DNA from 3 places in the Gardnerella sp. DNF01141 genome. Region 3 is predicted to be linked to each of the others. Evidence: riboswitches for the same ligand, from Rfam matches in the RefSeq annotation. Region 3 holds a riboswitch; each other region holds the start of a gene.

Region 1 (2,274 bases), 340 kb from region 3:
TATTGCAAGGAATTACAGCGCGTCCTGCTGCAAGTTCGGAGCGAACAAGCTCTACGTCGCAATTTTCGCGTGTTGCAACGTACTGCATTTCTGGGGTTATGATTCCGTGGCGAGCGTACCACATTTGCGTAATCGGATGATCCGCGCCCTTCATTGGCTTATGAGTGCGACCACGCCATTCTTTAGAAGCCTTACCGCGTTTAATTGCGCGCTTTCCGTCGTCTTGAAGATTACGCCTGCGACCCTCATATTCCACAACGTCACCACGGTCACGAATCCAGTCAAGGCGAAGCGGAGCCAAGCCTTCCTTAGGATCGCACTTTGGACCTTCAGTATTGTAATCCTTAAAAGGCGGATTAGGGCCAACGCCAGGAGTGTCCGAAAGCTTAATCTCAGTGTATGGAACTTCCAAATCGTAAGAACCGTACTCGTATTCAAAATGAACTGGAGTAGTTTTGCGAATATGAGCCTTGTCTCGCTGAGTGCATCCGCGTGATGCAATATCTACGCGCTGCTGCTTAGCTAACTTTGCTGCTTCTTTTGCTTCTTTAGCGTTAATAAAAGTTGGTTTCTTTTCTGCAGTTTCGTTAGATTCGGAGTTTGAAGCTTTTTCGTCAACAACTACGCGCTTAGCGTAGCCGTGCTTGCTTTCTTGGCGCACCGACTTCCAGCTTTCAACAAAATCATGCATTGTTGATTCTGGAGTTTGCGAAGCATAAATCGGTTCTGTAACGAAGAAGCCTGCAGCTTTTGTGCGAGCAATCATAGATACGTCTTCAAGCTGAGTTCTTCCGCCAACCAAAACTGGGAAATCGCTTGCGGAGCAAATCGTATTAATTTTTGCTTCGTCCAGCGTTGTGTGATTTGCTTCCAGTTCGTAAGAGGCAGTAGAGTTTTCTTGCCCCTCTTCTGGGTTTCGCATTGCTTTTACGCAAATGTAGTCAATGCAACCATCTGGAAGCTCGTTAATAACCTTAACTAAGCTTTCTGTTTCAACTGTTAAACCAATAACAGCATCCTCGCCAAGCAAAGCGCGCGCCTCTCTAGGTTCCATGTCGCTTTGAGCTAAGTGAACGCCGTCAACTTTAATGCTTTGATTTCTAGCCTGCCAAGCAACATCAACTCGCTCGTCAATAACAAAAGTTACTGAATCACACTTGTTATTGTCTTCAATAATTTGCGCAATATCTCGAGCAATAGTTGTGATTTCTTTTGCGCTTTCATCGTTTGCGTGCAAACGAATCAACGTTGCTCCTGCGCGCAAAGCATCATCAACAATATCGGTAAGCGGACGATTATTACAAGCTTTTGGGTCTGCAATAAAGCAGGCGGTGAGATTGAACTGATCACGCATTGAGGCGTATGGATAATTCGAGGTCATACTAAAATCGTTGCTCCCTACGTTGTATTAACTAAACAGGTTCGAAGGGTTAGGTTTTGCCTATCTCAGCCTTCTAAAAGAAAGCACCCCTGCAAATGTCGAATTATCAGCCATTTTACACGATTACATGCACTTTTTATTAAAGGCATGTTGCGAAGACTTTGTTTTTGTAAAGTTTTCACAACATGCCTTAGTTTTACAAAGTTATAGTTTGTAAGTTTTAGCGCTCGTGGTGATTTATAGTGCGTGAAATAAAATCTCCCAAGCTTTGCACAATCTGCACAAGAATAATGCAGAGCACCACGGCAACCGTCATAACATCGTACTGGTAGCGCTGGTAGCCGTAACGTATTGCAATATCTCCAAGTCCGCCAGCTCCAACTGTTCCAGCCATTGCACTAAAACCAAAAAGCGTTATGAATGTAAGAGCAGCGCCGCGAATAAGCGAAGGCAAAGCTTCCCAAAGCAGCACTTTGCACACAATTTGAAGTTTGCTTGCTCCAAAGCTTTGTGCAGCCTCAATTAAGCTTCCGTCAACTTCTGCCAAAGACTGTTCAACAATTCGCGCCACAAACGGAGCTGCTGTAATAACAAGCGGCACAATAGCGCCTGGAACTCCAAGAGATGTGCCAACAAGTAGGCGAGTGAACGGAATTAAAGCAACAAGAAGAATAATAAACGGCACTGAGCGCACAATATTAACAATCCAGCCAATAACAGCGCTTAAAGTTGCGTTTGGGCAAATGCCCTTTTTGTCCGAAATAATAAGCAGCACACCAATTGGAAGGCCAATTGCATAAGCTAAAAGTGTTGCAACAGAAGTCATTACTAAAGTATCTTGCACGCCTTCAATTAGTAAATCGCCATAGTTATCAATAAATTGTGTAGCAGTT
Region 2 (2,274 bases), 560 kb from region 3:
CGTTCTTCAATGTAGTTAAATAGTTTGCTGTAGAAAGATAAGCAACACGCATAGTGCCAGTATCTTCTTTTGTAGAAGACGCGTTGCTTGAAGATTTCTGAGCGCTTCCGCATGAAGCTAGTGCAACTGCTGTGCAAAGAGCACACAATGCGCAAATAGCACGCTTGCTTGCGCTTTTTAATTTGAAATTAACCATAGTTGGCTCCTTTTTTGTGTTTATTATCTTGTGTTTCTTGTTTATTGTGTTTATTTTTAGGAAATTCTTCGTTCTGGCATGAATAAGTATTCGAAAATATTTGCCGTAATTTCGGATCCAAGACCTGCAATTGCGTACATAATTATGCAAGCCATCATCTGATCCGGCCTAAAGAATTGTTGCGCTCTCGAAAGAATATAGCCGATTCCAATAGAAGAATTAACTGTTTCGCAAGTAACTAAAGCAACCCATGCGACGGAAATAGAAAAACGCAATCCAGTCATAAAATTAGCAAGAGTTCCGCGCATAAAAATAGTGGTGAAAATAGTAGATTTTTTAATATGATAAGCCTTAGCTAGTTCAATAAGGCGAGGATCAATATTACGAACACCATCGCGAATATTTACATACATAGGGCCAAAAACGCCCACTGCAATAAGCATAATCTTCATAAGCTCATCAACGCCAAGAAAAATAATAAGAAGAGGAGCTAGAGCAGGGAACGGTATTGAACGTATCATGTGGCTAGGCTTGTTTATTATTGTTTCGCCTATTGCGCTTCCTCCAGAAAGAATTCCGGCAGGAAGTGCAAACGCAATACCCAAAAGAAGACCTGCAACAACCCTAAAAACGCTTATTGCAAGAGACGGCCACAGTATTCCCTCATTGTGTAAATCTACAAAAGCTTTAATAACTTCGAAAGGTGAAGGCAAAGCGCGGTTTTCAACAGGACCGAGTGTAATAATAAACCAGCAAAAAACTATAACTATTGTAGAAATCCAAGCGATAAAAGATTTTAATGGCTTATTTGCTTTTTTATTCGCTTGCTTCCTGTTTGCAATACACTCAGTTTTTCGCTCGCGAAAGTGGATATTCATCCGACATCCCTTCGATAGTACTAGCTATATCAGGTTCGACGGGTATATTCTCAGCAATATCCGCAAAATCATATGAATGCGCAAGTTGCACCCCGTGTCAGTTCGCTATTATGGCGCACGGGCATGGACAAAACGCACAAATTCGCGACACGTGAACGTTCTCGGCATAAACACTTGCAAATACAATGTAACGTCCATAAAACGCACTAGTCTTAAAAGAGTCATCACAACCCATAGGTATAAAGGAGTAGTTGTGGCAGCTATTGAAAGCGTATATGCACGCGAAATTTTGGATTCTCGTGGAAATCCTACTGTTCAGGTTTATTTGGAGACCGAAGATGGCGCTCAGGGTGTTGGTTTAGTGCCTTCTGGTGCTTCTACTGGTGAAGCAGAAGCTTGGGAGCGTCGCGATGGCGACAAGTCCCGTTATCAGGGCAAGGGTACGTTGGAAGCTGTTAAGGCTGTCAACGAAGTAATCGCTCCTAAGGTTATTGGCATGGATGCCACCGATCAGCGCGCTCTTGATGAAACAATGATTGAGCTTGACGGAACGCCAAACAAGGGCAAGCTTGGTGCTAACGCAATTCTCGGCGTTTCCCTCGCTGCTCTCTACGCTGCTGCTGAGTCTGCTCAGCTTCCGTTGTACCGCTACATCGGCGGTACCAATGGTCACATTCTTCCAGTTCCAAACATGAACATCATGAACGGTGGTGCTCACGCTGATTTTGCAACCGATATTCAGGAATACATGATTTCCCCTTACGGTTTCGCAACCTATAGCGATGCTTTGCGCGCTGGTGTTGAGGTTTATCACACCTTGAAGAACGTTTTGAAGAAGGAAGGCTTGGCTACTGGTCTTGGCGACGAAGGTGGCTTCGCTCCAAAGATGAAGTCCAATGAGGATTCCTTGAAGTACATCATGGATGCAATCGCAGCCGCAGGCTACGAGCCAGGCAAGCAGATTGGTATTTCTCTTGACGTTGCTTCTTCTGAGTTCTACAACAAGGAAACTGGTAAGTATCGTTTCGATGGCGAAGAGCGCGAATCTGCTTACATGCTTGATTACTACGAGAAGCTCATCAACGAGTATCCAATCGTTTCCATTGAAGATCCATTCCAGGAAGAAGGCTGGGATGATTGGGCAGAAATCACCAAGCGTCTTGGTGATCGTTTGCAGTTCGTTGGCGATGATTTGCTCGT
Region 3 (2,274 bases):
ATCAATAAGCGCATGACGCAACTTTTTCGCCTTTGCTGAAATCTCATCATCGTCGGAATATTTATCGCGCAATTGCACAACTGTAACTCCGCCTTCAACCGACTCCACAGCCACTTCTTCTTCCGGACGATTTCCCATGCGTGGATCCGTTACCAAATACAGTGTCCAATCCACAGGCTCAACAGTGAACTCAATATTTGTCAAACTAAACATGTCGTTTACGCTAAGAGTGGAAAGCGCGTCCATCCACAGCGTGCGGAAAGTTCCGGGAGCTGTGGTTTGGCGAGCTGCCCAAGTTCCAGCAGCTGCTGCATGCACGTGCGCTGCAACAGTTGCTGCGAGCGGACGTTCCGGATTTGCACCAACGTACGCTGCAACAAGCGCTCCTAAAGCGCACCCCGTGCCAACAACTTTGGTCATAGCTTTGTTACCGCCTGTTACGCGGGCTAAACATCCGTGGCCGTAAATCGCATCTTTTTCGCCGGAAATAGCCACTACTGATCCGTATTTTTTAGCTATCTCGCGAGCGGCTTGAAGCGCATCGTTTACGTTATCGTGAGAATCTACGCCTTTTCCGTTACTTTCTTTGCCTGCAAGTGCCATGATTTCGGAAGCGTTTGCGCGAATTACAGTAGGGTGGTGCTTGATAATTTCGTGAATAAAGCGCGTGCGTGGAGCAAGTGCTGGCACGCCAATGCCAACCGGATCAAGCACCCATGGGGTATCGGCTTTTTCGCATCCTTCAACAGCTGCGCGCATGTACTCGGAAGTTTCTGGCTGATGGAACGTGCCTACGTTTATTAGCACGCCGGAGGCGATTTGTGCGAGTGCGTGAGCTTCTTCCGGATCTGTGACCATAATTGGCGAGGCGCCTGCGGCAAGCAGTGCGTTTGCGGTTATGTCTTGTACGATTACGTTCGTTATGCAGTGTGTAAGAGGCTGCTGTGCGCGTACGCGTTCGATGCATTGGCGAACGTCGTTAAGGAACATTCGGCGTCGCGCACGCACGGAAAATAGTGTGTCTACTTTTGCAGATGTTGCAGCTGGATTAGTAGTAGATGCGCAGTTTTTTGTTTCGTTTGCGCAGTTTGATTGCGAGCTGTTGTTTGCTTCTGCAGTGTTATTTATTGTCATAATGTTTCCCTTCGCTAGCACTATCTAGATCAGGTCCTACGGATGTAATCTCAGCGCCGCCCGCGATTTTGCGGCGATTGCGCACTCCGAACCATAGTTCGACTATATCGTTCGCATACTACTTAGTGACGTCGCAGTTGGCGTTCTGCATTAGTAATGCTCAATACCGTTTTTTCGTTACTCCTGCAGTTGGCGTTCTGCATTAGTAACGTATAACGTCGTTTTTTCGTTACTCCTGCAGTTGGCGCGCTGCGTTAGTAACGTATAACGTCGTTTTTTCGTTACTGGTGCAGTTGGCGCGCTGCATTAGTAACGGATAGACGCGTTTTTTGTTATTGGCGCAGTCGTCGCGCTGCGTTCGCGTAGTGATTGCACGTATCTACAAAAATCGCGCCGTATTTTTGCAACTTTTTCTACAGATTTTCGCCTTCCGGTAGTGTAAACATAAATATGGTAAGTAAGTAGTTTATAAGCATTACCTAATCGACATACGTTACGAAAGCGAGTTAACATGGCAAACAATTCCATTCTAGAGCAGCAAACCACAGCCGCTGCAAATCCTCTCGATGTGCGTGAATACGCCACGCGCACAGCAATTCGAGCAATCGCAATAATCGCGTCCGTTTACGGAATGGCAGCTTCGTTGCAAGGTCTTATGACTTTTACTTACTTTACAAATCTTTCTAATCTTATGATTTGTGTAGCTTTGGCTGGCTCTCTTGTGCTAGATACTACAGCTTTTATGCGCGCTCGCAGTTGCGCTACTAATTCTGCAGAATATGACACTTCTTCCGATTCTCAAGCGTCATTAGCGGTTTGGTTTGATTCAAAATCCAATGCTTGGTACGTTTTTAAATTCATGATGACAATCGCCATTGCGGTCACATTTACGCTTTATCTTTGCTTCTTAGCTCCTACGAATAAGCTAGGTTTTGTTGGTGCGTATATGAGCAACGGTTGCAGCAGTCTTTGTGTCCACGCAATTGCGCCGCTTCTTGCAATCGTAGATTTTATACTTTTTGACTATCGTTTCCGTTCAACCAGTGCACACATTTATTTTGCTACGATTCCGCCTTTGTCTTATGTTGCTTATGCTGCAATTCTTAGTGAGTTTGCGGGTGTGCGTTGGGGCGTTCACGC

Evidence for each region. A riboswitch is a leader RNA that binds a small molecule or an ion and turns the genes downstream of it on or off. The one in region 3 is predicted to bind thiamine pyrophosphate.
Region 1: it holds a riboswitch for thiamine pyrophosphate, as region 3 does, so the genes downstream of both, thiC (phosphomethylpyrimidine synthase ThiC) here and thiM (hydroxyethylthiazole kinase) in region 3, are expected to answer to the same signal.
Region 2: it holds a riboswitch for thiamine pyrophosphate, as region 3 does, so the genes downstream of both, HXT35_RS00370 (ABC transporter permease) here and thiM (hydroxyethylthiazole kinase) in region 3, are expected to answer to the same signal.

The regions. Positions count from the first base shown of each region.
Region 1 covers NZ_CP058391.1:328,557-330,830, reverse strand. Annotated here, with positions in the region: gene thiC (phosphomethylpyrimidine synthase ThiC) at 1-1,381, opposite strand, end outside; TPP riboswitch at 1,379-1,482, opposite strand; gene HXT35_RS01250 (methionine ABC transporter permease) at 1,602-2,274, opposite strand, start outside.
Region 2 covers NZ_CP058391.1:112,517-114,790, forward strand. Annotated here, with positions in the region: gene HXT35_RS00365 (ABC transporter substrate-binding protein) at 1-196, opposite strand, end outside; gene HXT35_RS00370 (ABC transporter permease) at 253-1,074, opposite strand; TPP riboswitch at 1,064-1,179, opposite strand; gene eno (phosphopyruvate hydratase) at 1,328-2,274, shown strand, end outside.
Region 3 covers NZ_CP058391.1:670,530-672,803, reverse strand. Annotated here, with positions in the region: gene thiM (hydroxyethylthiazole kinase) at 1-990, opposite strand, end outside; TPP riboswitch at 1,124-1,233, opposite strand; gene HXT35_RS02485 (hypothetical protein) at 1,646-2,274, shown strand, end outside.